Regions from separate parts of the Paenibacillus kribbensis genome, predicted to be linked through region 2. Evidence: riboswitches for the same ligand, from Rfam matches in the RefSeq annotation. Region 2 holds a riboswitch; each other region holds the start of a gene.
The links. A riboswitch is a leader RNA that binds a small molecule or an ion and turns the genes downstream of it on or off. The one in region 2 is predicted to bind glycine.
Positions count from the first base shown of each region.

Region 1: it holds a riboswitch for glycine, as region 2 does, so the genes downstream of both, sdaAB (L-serine ammonia-lyase, iron-sulfur-dependent subunit beta) here and gcvT (glycine cleavage system aminomethyltransferase GcvT) in region 2, are expected to answer to the same signal.
Region 3: it holds a riboswitch for glycine, as region 2 does, so the genes downstream of both, B4V02_RS05765 (alanine/glycine:cation symporter family protein) here and gcvT (glycine cleavage system aminomethyltransferase GcvT) in region 2, are expected to answer to the same signal.

Region 1 covers NZ_CP020028.1:5,172,520-5,177,120, reverse strand. The annotation lists gene B4V02_RS23050 (Ig-like domain-containing protein) at 1-523, shown strand, start outside; gene sdaAA (L-serine ammonia-lyase, iron-sulfur-dependent, subunit alpha) at 620-1,519, opposite strand; gene sdaAB (L-serine ammonia-lyase, iron-sulfur-dependent subunit beta) at 1,497-2,198, opposite strand; glycine riboswitch at 2,410-2,525, opposite strand; gene B4V02_RS26855 (DUF6359 domain-containing protein) at 2,739-4,343, shown strand.
Region 2 covers NZ_CP020028.1:1,489,085-1,493,685, forward strand. The annotation lists gene gcvPA (aminomethyl-transferring glycine dehydrogenase subunit GcvPA) at 1-603, opposite strand, end outside; gene gcvT (glycine cleavage system aminomethyltransferase GcvT) at 729-1,829, opposite strand; glycine riboswitch at 1,909-2,004, opposite strand; glycine riboswitch at 2,005-2,192, opposite strand; gene gcvH (glycine cleavage system protein GcvH) at 2,496-2,891, shown strand; gene B4V02_RS06700 (DUF6055 domain-containing protein) at 3,124-4,601, opposite strand, start outside.
Region 3 covers NZ_CP020028.1:1,250,500-1,255,100, reverse strand. The annotation lists gene B4V02_RS05770 (LysR family transcriptional regulator) at 1-865, shown strand, start outside; gene B4V02_RS05765 (alanine/glycine:cation symporter family protein) at 1,012-2,430, opposite strand; glycine riboswitch at 2,589-2,683, opposite strand; gene B4V02_RS05760 (glycoside hydrolase family 1 protein) at 2,952-4,409, opposite strand; gene B4V02_RS05755 (Gfo/Idh/MocA family protein) at 4,454-4,601, opposite strand, start outside.

The DNA of each region.
Region 1 (4,601 bases), 2.1 Mb from region 2:
TACGTTTACAGTGGAAGTGGACGTAGCACAAAGGATTGAAGCAGATGCGGTCTCGTTATCACTCAAATCCGGTGATCAAAAAACCATCGCGATTGTTGTTAAATCCAGTGATGGCAAAGAAAAGGATGTTACAACTCAAGCTGAATGGAAAACATCCAATTACAAAGTAGCTACAGTTAAAAAAGGCCAGGTTACCGCGGTCAGCTATGGTAAAGCTAACATTCAGGCGAAGTTCGGCGGAAAGGTGATCAGCGTACCTGTGGATGTAGATACACTTAAATATTTGCAAACGGACGAAGTCGCCTTGAATTTGAAGGCTGGGCAGCTAGCTAAAGTGACAGCTACAGCCACGTACAAGGATGAGTCGGAAAAGGATGTCTCCAAACCGGCTGTCTGGTCCTCGTCCAGAATTATTGTCGCCACCGTCAAAGACGGCAATATTAAGGCACAGGGCAAGGGGAAGGCCGTGATCACGGTCAAATATGCAGGCAAAATGACGAAGGTACAGGTGACCGTTCAGTAAGAACAAAGGGGTGTCCCAAAAGCCATGAAAATGGCTGTGGGACGCCCCTTTGCTTTGGTAAAATGGAAGTGTCGAGCAATCATTTTACCTTGAAAACTACGACTTGTTCTTCTTGGTCGATGCGTTGCGTGTAAGCGACTCGGTCAAACGCTTGCCGGTTGGCGTCTGGGCCAAGCCGCCTTTGGCGGTCTCACGGTGCTTTGAAGGCATGGCGCTGCCGACCTCAAGCATCACGTCAATGACTTCGTCAGACGGGATGGCGCTGCGCACCCCTGCCAAGGCCATGTCCGCTGCGGCAAGCGCGGTGACAGCTCCCAGCCCGTTGCGCACGATGCACGGAATCTCCACGAGTCCGGCGACGGGGTCGCAAATCAGGCCGAGCGTGTTCTTAAGTGCGAGACCTACGGCGTGAAGGGCCTGTTCAGGCGTGCCGCCGCGCAGCTCGACCATAGCGCCGGCGGCCATTCCGATGGCTGAGCCAATCTCAGCCTGGCAGCCTCCCTCCGCGCCGGAAATGAAGGAGTTGTTGGCGATCACGTAGCCGATGGCTCCAGCGGCGAACAGGCCGTGCACCATATGCTTATCATCCCAGCCGAATCGCTCCTGTGCACTGATAAACACACCGGGGATGACTCCGCATGAGCCAGCAGTGGGCGTGGCGACAATGCGACCCATAGACGCATTAACCTCCGATACGGACAGGGCATACGCCATGGCGAGCGCTGAGGCATCGCCGGAGCAGGTTTCGCCTGCCCGCAAATATTCGGCCAGACGCTTGCCGTCGCCGCCCGTCAATCCGCTGCGGGATACAGTGTCTTGCGTCTGACCGCGATGAACGGCTTCCTTCATCACTTGATAATAATCAGACATTTGGCGGAAGATTTCTTCCTCAGGAGTGTTCGTCTCCTGTGCCTGCTCTTGAATCATCAGACGGCCAATCGTGGTGGATTCCTCAGCACATAAAGCACTGATTTCATGCAAATGGGTAAATCGCATCAGATTCAGCTCCTTTTTTCAAATGAATCATTTTAATCTCGTACATATGTGGTAAGGACCGCAGCTTCGCGATTAATTCAGGCGTAGCAGGACTGTCCATTTCGATGGCAGTAAGTGCTTCACCATCCCGGCCTTTGCGATCCACGTGCATATAGGCAATGTTAATATCAGCCGCGCCGAGCGCCGAAGTCACCGCGCCTAATGTACCGGGCTTATCCGAGTGAAGAAGCACCAGCGTAGGCAGCTCTCCGGTCAGATTGACCCGGAATTCGTTGAGCTGTTGGACATGGATGCTTCCACCGCCGATGGAAGAGCCCAGCAGCGTGCGCTGATCCCCGCCCTTCCACAGCTCGAAGCGGACTGTGTTAGGGTGGGGAGCGGGTAGTCCGCTAAAGGCGAATTCCACCGCCATTCCGGCTTGCTCTGCCCATTGCTCGGCATCGGGAATGCGGCTGTCGTCCGTATCATAATTGAGCAGCCCTGCGATGAGCGCCAGATCTGTGCCATGTCCTTTGTACGTATCGGCAAAAGAGCCGTACAGTGTCATGCGGGCACGGTCAGGCTGTGCGCCGAGCCAGTGCCGGGCAACGCGTGCGAGCCGCACCGCGCCTGCGGTATGTGAGCTGGAAGGTCCGGTCATGGCCGGGCCGATAATGGAAAATACATCTTTGAAACGCATGGTGTGGCCCCCTGTATGTTTTTGTACCATAATATATGGTATTGCCGCGTCTTTGCGCGTATATGACGGTTCCCAATGGTGACGCGCGATGTGAGCACAAAAAAGGACAGGATAAGGAAGTTTCCCTTATCTCTGTCCTCGTTACCTGAGAGTTTCGTGCGGTGTCATTACCGCCTTACCCCTTGGGTGGCTTGCGCTCTCTCCAGAGTTGCGTCAGATGACGATACATGGACCTGAGAGATTATCCGTCAGCCGGGTGCTGGCGTCTTGCTCCTTCGGTGCCTCCAGGCTATAGGCTTCCTGGACGGACTCTCCCGTCATCTTCATTCGCGTATACCGTTCTACAACTATTTCTTAGAGTAATATATGCCGTGTCCGCTGTCAATCACGGAGGATAATTTTCACATAAACTAACGCATTCCCCGTAGAAAAAATTAAATTTTACATAATTATGGATGAAAACAGGAAGGAATTAGAAGGTTGATAGCTAATCTGATAGAGGACAATACCATTTATGGATAATAGGAGGGATATTAACGTATGGCAAAAGGCTTGCGCTTCACAGGTTCACGCTTGAAAGGAATGCTGCATCTAGCAGCGATTGTATCACTGCTGATCGGAATTTTCGTTTCATTCGGTCAAGTTAGTGCCGAGGGAGCATTAACGGTGGGAGAAGCACTCCAGCGTCAAAGCAGCGGGGGTACGGTGACGGTAGAGGGCTACGTCGTTGGACACGCGACCGGATCAAAAACGGCTAACTTTTCCAGCCCGTTTGCGAATGATTTTAACGTATTGATTGCTGATCAAGCCAATGAACGCAATACGTCTAATCTATTGGATGTACAGCTTACATCAGCGTACAGAGGGCAATTTGGACTTTCAGGCCACCCTGAGCTGATCGGCAGCAAAATCCGCGTGACGGGTACGCTTGGCGCCTACAACAATTTTGGCGGAGTGAAAAGCCCAAGCGCTGTGGAACTGGTGAGCGGAAGCGAGCCGGGAAACCCTGGTGAACCGGGCGAGCCTGATCCTGGCACTCCGGGTCAACCGGGTACTACATTGCCGGATGGAAAAGGCAAAAAGGTGCTGTTCGATAATACGCACGCACAGACAGCTGGAGCTGCGGATTGGGTCATTGATGGCGCCTTCTCCGATTTTGCAGGCGGGCTGCGCAAGGCAGGCTTTACGGTGGACCAATTGAATCGCAGCATTCCTTTTACCTATGGAGAGCAGGCCATAACGTATGACAAGCTTCGCCCATATGATGTGTTCATCATCGGTGAAGCCAATGTTGCCTTTAAGGCATCCGAGCAGGCTGCTTTGCTGCAATATGTGAAGAACGGAGGCAGCGTATTCTTCATCTCTGATCACTATAACGCAGACCGCAACAAAAACCGTTGGGATTCTTCCGAGGTTATGAACGGCTACCGTCGCGGGGCCTATTCCAACCCGGCTAAAGGCATGACGGCAGAAGAAGCTGCATCACCAGCAATGCAGGGATTAACCAGCTCCGACTGGCTGGCGACGAACTTTGGCGTTCGTTTCCGTTACAATGCGCTTGGTGACGTGAACGCTTCCGACATTGTAGCCGCAGATCAGTCTTTTGGTATAACCAAGGGTGTACGCTCAATTGCGATGCATGCCGGATCTACGCTGGCTATTATTGACCCCACCAAGGCTAAAGGGATTGCTTATATCCCCACAGGCACGAAAAAATGGGGCAATGCTGTAGACCAGGGTGTCTATAACGGCGGAGGCCGTGCTGAAGGACCTTTTGCCGCTATCTCCAAGGTAGGGCAGGGCAAGGCGGCATTCATCGGGGATTCTTCGCCTGTCGAGGACGCCACGCCGAAATATGTGCGTGAGGAAAACGGACAGTCGAAGAAGACGTATGATGGTTTCAAGGAAGTGGACGATGCGACCTTCCTGGTGCAAACCGTCCAATGGCTTGCATGGAAGCAGGACTACACGAAGCTGTCCGATGTGGCAGGTCTGACACTGGACCAGCCGACGAAGCTTCTGCCGTTCGAGGAGCCTGCGGCTTCTACAGAACCGCAGCCTGAGCCTTGGTCTGCTCCGGCAGCAGGCTACAAATGGTATGATCCAAGAACGTACAAGCCCGGCTCCTATGGAGCGGCTTCATAACCAGCGAAGAGCACGCGAGGCTCTAGCTAATCCAAGCCAACCGCTTGATCCCTTGGGGATTAAGCGGTTTTTTTCTTAACAAAAATTTAACCTGCGGTTGGTTATAATATTACATTCTGTGCCAGAAAGGTCGCGCTGCTGCTGAATCATTGGTTTTTTCAATGATGTTCATAGCATAACCATAATTGGTATATCCATATACTTGCCATAACCCCACAGCCCGAGTCCCTTGCAGCAGTTCTGGACCATTCACACTTT
Region 2 (4,601 bases):
CGCTGCCAATGCCTCTACATCCGTTACACCGTCCGAATAGCCAATCTCCACGATGTCCAAGCCTAGCCCGCGTGCATAGGCAGCCAATACCTGACGTGCCTCCGGGTGGACGGTTCGTGATACGATAAGCTGTTTACGGCGGGTGGCAGAGGCGGCCAGTGAGCCTGCCTCTGCCAGCGCAGTCGCTCCATCATACATGCTGGCATTGGCTACAGCCATGCCTGTTAATTCGCAAATATACGATTGAAATTCGAATATGGCTTGCAGCTCGCCCTGGCTTACCTCTGGCTGATAGGGAGTGTAGGCAGTGTAAAATTCCGAGCGCGAAGTGATGTGCTGAATGACGGACGGAATATGATGATCATAAATCCCTGCACCAAGAAAGCTGACATGTGTGTCTGTGTTGGCATTATGCCCTGCCAGCTCGGCCAGATGGCGGGTTAAGGCTCTTTCGTCCAGTCGAGAGGACATGGGCAGCTCGCCCTGATATCGGATTTCTGCTGGAATATCACTAAATAAATCGTCAATGGACGATACGCCGACCACACGCAGCATTTCGGTTTGGTCCTGTTCGGTCATGGGCAGATAGCGATGCTGCTTCATAGGTTCTGGCTCCTTTCAAAAAGCAAAATGTAAAGTCGTAAATTGGCTAATACATAATCGTGAACTGGAAAATCCAGAAGTCCATATCTCCTTGTTCGCTTTATAGAAATGAAAAGAGTCTAGGATCAGTGTGAACGTTTATAAAAAGGCGCTGCTACCACCTCGGCGCGCAGGCGTTTGCCACGGATCTCGACCTCCAGCGGTGTGGATAGCGTGCTAAAACGGCTGTCCACCAGGGCCAGACCCAGATTGCGCTTTAAGGTTGGCGACTGGGTTCCCGTTGTAACCTCACCGATTTGCTGTCCTTCCGCGAATACCGGGTAATGGGCGCGCGGGATACCGCGATCCAGCAATTCCAGTCCGATCAGCTTGCGGGGAATACCTTGCTCCTTCTGACGCTGCAGCGCTTCTCTGCCGATAAAATCTCCCTTGCCCAGCTTAACGAAAAAGCCCAAGCCAGCCTCAAGCGGTGAAATCGTGGCAGATAGCTCTTGTCCGTACAAGGGCAGCCGTGCCTCAAAGCGCAGCGTATCCCGGGCACCAAGCCCGGCGGGAATCAGACCATACGACTCACCTGCGCGAAGCAATCCTTCCCATACAGCGGCTGCTTCCGCTGCAGGTATATACATTTCAAAACCATCTTCACCTGTATATCCGGTGCGGGAGACGAGTGCTTTCACTCCGAACAGCTGCACGTTCTCACGGAATCGGAAGGAGGCCAGATTGGTTATATCCGTATCTGTCACGGCTGCCATAATACGCGCTGCTTCCGGGCCTTGCAACGCCAGCAATGCTATGGCATCCGACACATTTTCGAGATGAACGGATGCAGGCGCGTGGCGCATAAGCCAATCCCAATCCTTGTCGATGTTGGAGGCATTGACAACCAGCATGTAGCGCTCCGGTCCTTTGCAGTACACAAGCAGGTCATCCACCACACCACCATCGGGGTAACACAAGAGCGAGTACTGGGCCTGACCCGGTTCCAACTGGCTGACATCGTTCGTCGTTACTTGTTGCAGAAAAGCTTGGGCTTCTTTGCCTTCAACCAAAAACTCGCCCATATGCGATACATCGAATAATCCCGCATGTTGGCGGACGGCCTCATGCTCCTTTTGAATGCCGCTAAACTGCACAGGGAGCTCCCAACCTCCAAAGTCAATGCAACGGACTCCGGGCAGCGTCCCGTAAGAAGAATACAGCGGTGTTCTTCGCAAGTTAGTCATTTTTCCACTCCTATCCGGTGTGATCGGCTAAACAAAAAAGACAGGCTGAAAAAAACGTATAGACGGCGGTCCATACTCTTTTTTCAGCTCTGTCCTTGATACCTGAAAGTTACCCCGGTGTGCACCAGGTTTCCTCTTGGGTGATCCGCTCCATGGCGAATGCTCTCCAGAGATGCGTCCGGCAGAGGTCCTTTTGCCTGAGAGATTCACCTGCCGTGCAGGTTTACTCCTTCGGCGCTACCTTCGGGAATATTGTATGTTACCGATGGATACAGATAACAACATAATCCGATTCGCATGTACCTCTGTCTCACAAGCAGTAACAGCTATGCGAATCCTGGCAGTCTCTCCCTCCGCGTTCATCCGCGTTTGCAGTTGTCGGGGTATTTCCACAAGCATTGGCTATAACCCATTAATACGCAAATTCATTCAAAATGTCAATAAAAATGTCATGAAAATCAATCTAAAAAACATTTAATACATAAATAAGGATATGTAAGCGTTTGTTGTACCTTGTCGTATTTTGGTTTACAACGCTTTTTACAGTGATATGAAGTATTTTTGTTAGTATTATTGACATAGGTATTCTTGTTGTCATAATCTTAACCTGTCTAGTATAGGTGAGCAGAAGCAATTACATTCCCTTGGAAGTGAGGCGGAAGCAGGATGAGCGAAGTGAAACAGCAGCTTTGGTATACGGAGGAGCATGAATGGGTTGAGCGTATAGAGGATGGAAAGGTTCGAATCGGTATTACAGATTTTGCACAGCACCAACTGGGTGACATTGTTTTTGTGGAGTTGCCTGAGGAGGGAGCAGCAATTGAACAAGGAGCGGAGGTTGGTACCATTGAATCGGTGAAGACGGTATCCGATTTGTTTTCTCCGGTGACGGGAACCGTATTAAGGGTGAATGAAACGTTGGAAACTACGCCTGAGCTGGTTAACGAGTCTCCCTATGAAAAAGGCTGGATGATCGAGGTCGAGATCAGCAACGATGTGGAGGAAGCTCTGGGCAAGCTATTGTCTGCGGATGAGTACGAGAGATTGACTGCCGAAGGGTAATAATAAAGTCATATCGTGTCGAAAATTGAATAAGAGTGTCGTTTATTCGCTTGTGCTTGTATAAAATGGGGCTGTCCCAAAAGAGTTCTTTTCGGATAGGAATAAGCCAAAAATGACCTCATATTCCACGGTGAAGTGTCAAGTGGAGGATGAGGTCATTTTATATCAAATATTTTTCGTTTTGTTCATGCCGGTATCCGGCGTTTAAACTCTAGTCTGCGGATTGGCCATTTTAGCGCATATAGCCGCCCTTGCCGTCTGATCGGGCATAACCGTCTCTGAAGTTTTTCACAGAGGCCTCCAAACTTTCATAGCCTGCAAAGGAACCGCCACTTATGGTATATCCCATATCATCGAAGAAATCGCCGTAAGTAACGGCCTGTCCGGTGGCTCCTCCATGTTCTCGCTTGCTGACCCCGCCGTGACCAATCGAAAGCCCCTTAACTACGGCATGACCGCTCACAGTATAATATCCCTTCACTAAAGCGCTTTCGACCACCTGTCCATATTCCGAAACTTCTGCTTGTTCAGTAACAACGGCTTGATCCCCTACATGACCATGACCTGTTATTTTTGCAGAACCGTCCGCAATCGCATACCCGCTTAGGGTAGCGGATTCGCCGATCTGGGCGCTTCCACGCACCAGCGCATAGTCTGTAATCTTGGCTGAGCCGCTTACTCTTGCGGCACCGCGCACCACAGCAGAATCTTCAATGCGGACATTCCCGGTCACGGTTGCACTGTCAAGAACCTTGGCATTCTTAGCCACATAGACACTATCATCGACCCGAGCGCTGTCGGCTACGAAACCTCCGCCATTTCTGTGTACGTGCCCCCTGATGCCGGTACTTTCTTCAACCTTACGCATTTGCGGTTCAGCATTTTCCAAGGTGACTTGATAAGGATATTGCGGTTTGGATTCAAACGGAATATTTTTTTCGGAGAACTTTCTTTGCCAGCTTCCAATACCTATTTTAGTTTTTTGCATGCTTTCCAACGTAGGGGTTGCCGCCACGCTCAAATAAGCTTTTTCCCCGTTAAAGACTTCTTCCTGAACGGATTCCCCGTTACCGAAAGAACGGCTATACCGGCTTTTTCCATTCTTATTTTCAACGATAAGATATGCTTGCCAGCCAGCACCGTTTGCTTTAGCCAAGCCATCCAATTTGACTCGTACTGTGGTGGAGGAAGCGTTTGCAGGAATCTTTGCATCAAGCGGGATGATGTTGTAGCCGGTAGCCTGAGGGGCACGCTCAGAAGGAATGGTATAGACATTCTCACTTCCATCCACTTTAAGCATCATCGTATAATACTGCTGCCAATAAAGTTCTCCGTACCTGAGCATGTTCTCGACATTGCGCTTGTAGAGCTTCTGATTACTGAAATCAAAAGTAGCCATTCTGCTGGCAAAACGGCCAATCATCTCCTGCACCTTTACTTGAGGATTAATTCTTTGGATCACCTCATAGATGGACTCCGTTGGGTTTTCCGGTTTCCCGGATTGCAGCAGCTTTGCGACAAAACCCGATCCGTAACCAGGTAAGCCATCCGGATTTTCCTCAAGGTATTTCAGGAGCGGCCAGGCTTCGTAATATGCCCGCCCATTTACGGCGGTCAACGTGCTTGCGCGTAAATATAGAGCGGAAAAGTCGGTTGCTCCCTCCGTACCTGACTGTTGTTTATAAGCGTCACTGGACGTGTATTCCTCGC
Region 3 (4,601 bases), 240 kb from region 2:
TTTGCAGCTTAAGTATTTTCAAGTGACCTCGAAGCATGAGCATGTCACACGTGCCGCAAACGAGCTGTATATCTCACAGCCTGCCCTAAGTAAAATGATTAGAAACCTGGAGACGGAATTGGGTGTGCAGCTATTTGACCGCGAAGGAAAACATATCGTACTGAATGAATATGGGAAGAAGTTCCTGAAAAGAGTGAACCAGTCGCTATCAGCGCTAGAGCAAGGCATATCCGAGGTCAAAGAAATGAAGAATGAAAAGGTAGAGGTCATTACGTTATACGTCGCCGTCGGCTCTATGCTATTGCCCGAGCTTGTCGGCAAGTTTCGCGATCTCTACCCTCAAATTAGATTTAACCTGACCCAGCACCCTGCGATGATCAAGAAAGGACTGGCGTACGATTTTGCGATTACGTCCGAAGAGTTGGCGAACAACGAGCATGCGATCCTGTTGGAGGAGGAAATTTTGCTTGGCGTACCAAAATCTCACCCTCTGAGCGCTCAGGACACCGTATTCCTGAAAGATCTAGAGCATGAGAAGTTTATCAGCCTTACACCTGGTCATTCGCTTAGGAAAACAACGGACCGCTTTTTTGCCCACACCCCTTTTGAACCGAACATCGTCTTTGAAAGTGATGATCCGGCTACGGTAAGAGGGCTGATTCAAACAGGACTTGGCATCTCCTTTATTCCTTCTATCCTGTGGAAGAATGTCGTAACCGAAGACATCAAGCTGCTTCAAATCAGGGAGCCTCGATGTATGCGCACCATCTATCTGTCCTATCCTGCCGGGGAGCTGCACACCGATATAGAAAAATCGTTTTTCGAATTCATCATTAGATTTTTCCAGAATATTGCTCAGCGTTGACGATTTAGAACCCACTGGCTGACTACGGCATTAATGATGAGCAGTTGGCTCTTTTGCGTACATCACTGTAACATTCAAAAAGGGAGTGTCCTCCAAGCCTGTGATGGCTGAAGACACTCCCTTTTGAATGTTATGACTTTCCATTTTTATGAATTGACTGTCTGTCCTTTTTCTTCTACCTGGATCGCTGCGCTTACACTGGCACCTGCAAGAATCCCCTTTTGCTTATTAGAATACAAGGAATCCATATAGGTTCGGGTTTCTGCAACTACGATGCCTGACAAGCCGAGCAGTGCAATCAGGTTGGGAAAGGCCATCATTGCGTTAAAGATATCTGCCAGCAGCCAGATGGCATCCAGCTTGATGAACGCGCCTCCGGCAACCAGTGCAATGAACAGATATCGGTATGGCTTAATCCACTTGACGCCAAGCAAATATTCAACACAGCGTTCCCCGTAGTAGTTCCAGCCGAGCATAGTCGTGAATGCGAACATAATCAGAATGATCGTGAGCAGCTCTGCCCCAAGCGGGAACGCGCTGGAAAATGCTTGCTGAGTCATCAGGCCCGCATCAGTAGGTCCGCTCCACACACCGCTTACCAACAGCGTCAGCCCGGTCATTAGACAAATAACCATCGTGTCAATAAACACACCTGTCATGGAAATCAGCCCTTGCTCCGCAGGCCATTTCGTTTTGGCGGCTGCGGCTGCAATTGGTGCGCTTCCCAGACCGGCCTCATTGGCAAAAATACCTCTGGCTACCCCGCTGCGCATCGCCAGCATAATGGTAGCCCCGGCAAAGCCGCCCGTCGCAGACGTAGTCGAAAACGCGGAGTGCAGCACAAGTGCGATTGCGGCGGGAAGCTGGTCCGCAAACCGAATCAGTACGATGATACAAATCAGTACGTATAAGCCTGTTTTAAAAGGAACGACCTTGGTCGATACCTTGGCAATGCTTTTGAGTCCTCCAATGGTAACCAGTGCTGTAAGGGTAGCAATAATCAACGCCGTTACAATCGGCGGAACGCCAAAGCTATTTTCGGTCGAAGACACAATGGCCTTGACCTGCGGGAACGTTCCAATGCCGAACAGCGCCACCAGCATGCCCGAGAAGGCAAACAGCATGGCCAGCGGTTTAAAGCGGCGTCCCAGACCATTTTCAATATAATACATCGGGCCACCGGAAAATTGTCCATTCCGATCCTTCACCCGGTATTTTACCGCCAGCACACCTTCCGCATATTTCGTAGCCATCCCGAAAAAGGCAGCCACGACCATCCAGAACAAGGCACCTGGCCCGCCCAGCTTAATCGCCGTCGCTACACCGACAATACTTCCTGTGCCAACTGTAGCCGCCAACGCCGTGCTCAGGGCCGCAAAGCTGCTTACATCTCCGCTGCCTTCATTTGGGGCCTTGCCAATCAGCTTGATCGCCAAAGGCAGGCGAAATACCTGCAGCATTTTTAAACGTATGGTCAGCCACAATCCCGTTCCCATCACGAGAATGATAAGCGGCGCTCCCCATATCCAACTGCTAATCGTTTCTAACACATGTACCAAATTCATTTCAACCCGCTCCTCAAGCATATTAAAAAACAAAAAAGAGTCAAATCAGCTGATTCGACTCCTGGAGAGGTTAAAGGCACGAAAAAATACAACCCTTTTGCGCAGGTTGCTGCCTCTACATAACTTATAAAAAAATAGGGCATCCCCTGTCACAGGTTATTCGCGTCTCTGTCCTTTTGCCTGAGAGTTTAAGCAGATGTTCTCTGCCGTGCACCTTCGGCGCCCAATTAAGGGTCTCTCCAGAGTTCTGTCCGTTTACGGTCCCGCTTGCTGTAATCAGCCAAGCACCTGAGAGTTTTGCCCCTTCGGTCGGAACCTTCGTTCCATCTCCCGCAAACATCAACCAGACATATGAAATTGTTTTTTATTATACAGAAAGCTTTCAGTTTATTACAAGTGAAAAATTTGTGAAGCCCTCTGAGATGCAGTCATCTGTCTGCACAAAAAAACGGGCACAGCAGAGTGCATCCTTACGATGTTCTCTGTCGTGTCCGTCGAAGACGATATGAAGTTACATAAAATTACAGCTCTTCACCATTCGTTGCAATTACATTTTTGTACCAGTTAAAGGAGTCTTTTTTGGAACGTTTGAGTGTTCCGTTACCGTCATCATCCAGGTCGACATAAATAAATCCGTAGCGCTTGGACATTTCAGAAGTAGACATACTTACAAGGTCGATAGGCCCCCAGCTCGTGTAACCGATCAGATCCACACCGTCGGCAATCGCTTCCTTCATTTGGGCAATATGCTGACGCAAGTAATCAATGCGATAGGTGTCATGTACAGAACCGTCTTCTTCCACCTTATCATACGCACCCAAGCCATTTTCCACGATGAACAGCGGCTTTTGATAGCGGTCATAAAACGTATTCAGCGTAACACGCAGGCCGATCGGATCGATTTGCCATCCCCAGTCGGAGGACTGCAGATACGGATTTTTCACGCCGCCAATCAGGTTGCCTGCTGCTTTCTCGCCTTCCGGGCCCGCAGATACGGTCAAAGTCATGTAGTAGCTGAAGGAGATAAAATCGACCGTGTTATTTTTCAAAATTTCCGCATCGCCGGGTTCTGTTTGCAGAACAATATTATTTTCTTCAAAATAACGGTTCATGTAGTTGGAATATTCCCCACGGGCATGTACGTCCGTAAAGAACAGGTTCATCTGATTTTCATGCTGGGCTTTCAGTATATCCTCCGGGTTACACGTATGTGGATAGCTTTCTATACGGGCTAGCATACAGCCGATTTGAGCGCCCGGGATGATCTCATGTCCCCGTTTGGTCGCCAGTGCGCTTGCTACAAATTGATGATGCAATGCTTGATATATCGCTTGCTGTTTGTTTTCTACACGGTCAATCACCACACCGCCGCCTGTGAACGGACTCATGGTCATTACATTGATTTCATTAAAGGTCAGCCAGTATTTTACTTTATCCTTATAGCGTGTAAATACCGTTTCGGCATAATTCACGTAATGCTGTATGACTTCGCGTCCCAGCCAGCCATTATATTTCTGAGTCAGACCTAGCGGTGTTTCATAATGTGACAATGTCACCAAGGGCTCAATACCATACTTGCGCAGCTCATCAAATACATTGTCGTAGAATTGCAATCCTGCTTCATTCGGCTCGGCATCATAACCATTCGGGAAAATCCGCGACCAGTGGATGGACATGCGAAATACCTTGAAGCCCATTTCTGCAAACAAGGCGATATCTTCTTTATAGTGGTGGTAGAAGTCCACCCCTTCACGCTTTGGAAAACGGGCATTTACTTTACCTGCCAGGATGTCTTCCAGACGTTCGGACGAAATCTCGATAGCATGATCGTTCTTGCGTTCTGCTTTGGGGACATAGGCAATCATATCTGCACTAGACAATCCCTTTCCATCTACGTCAAAAGCTCCTTCCAATTGGTTGGCCGCAGTTGCCCCGCCCCACAGGAAGTTTTTCGGAAAGCCTTTTAGCATCTTCGTCATCGTCTAAAAACCTCTCTTCTTGTTATATTCAAACTTCTTTTACGCTATTTCTGCTCATCCTCGAAATAAATACCATTTTGATGACGCAGCTCATTGCTGATTTTCTGAACCTCGATACTCAATGACTTTAACTCGTCATAACGAACCTGATCCTGTTCGGTGATGATCCGGTAAAATTCCCGCGCCTCGTGA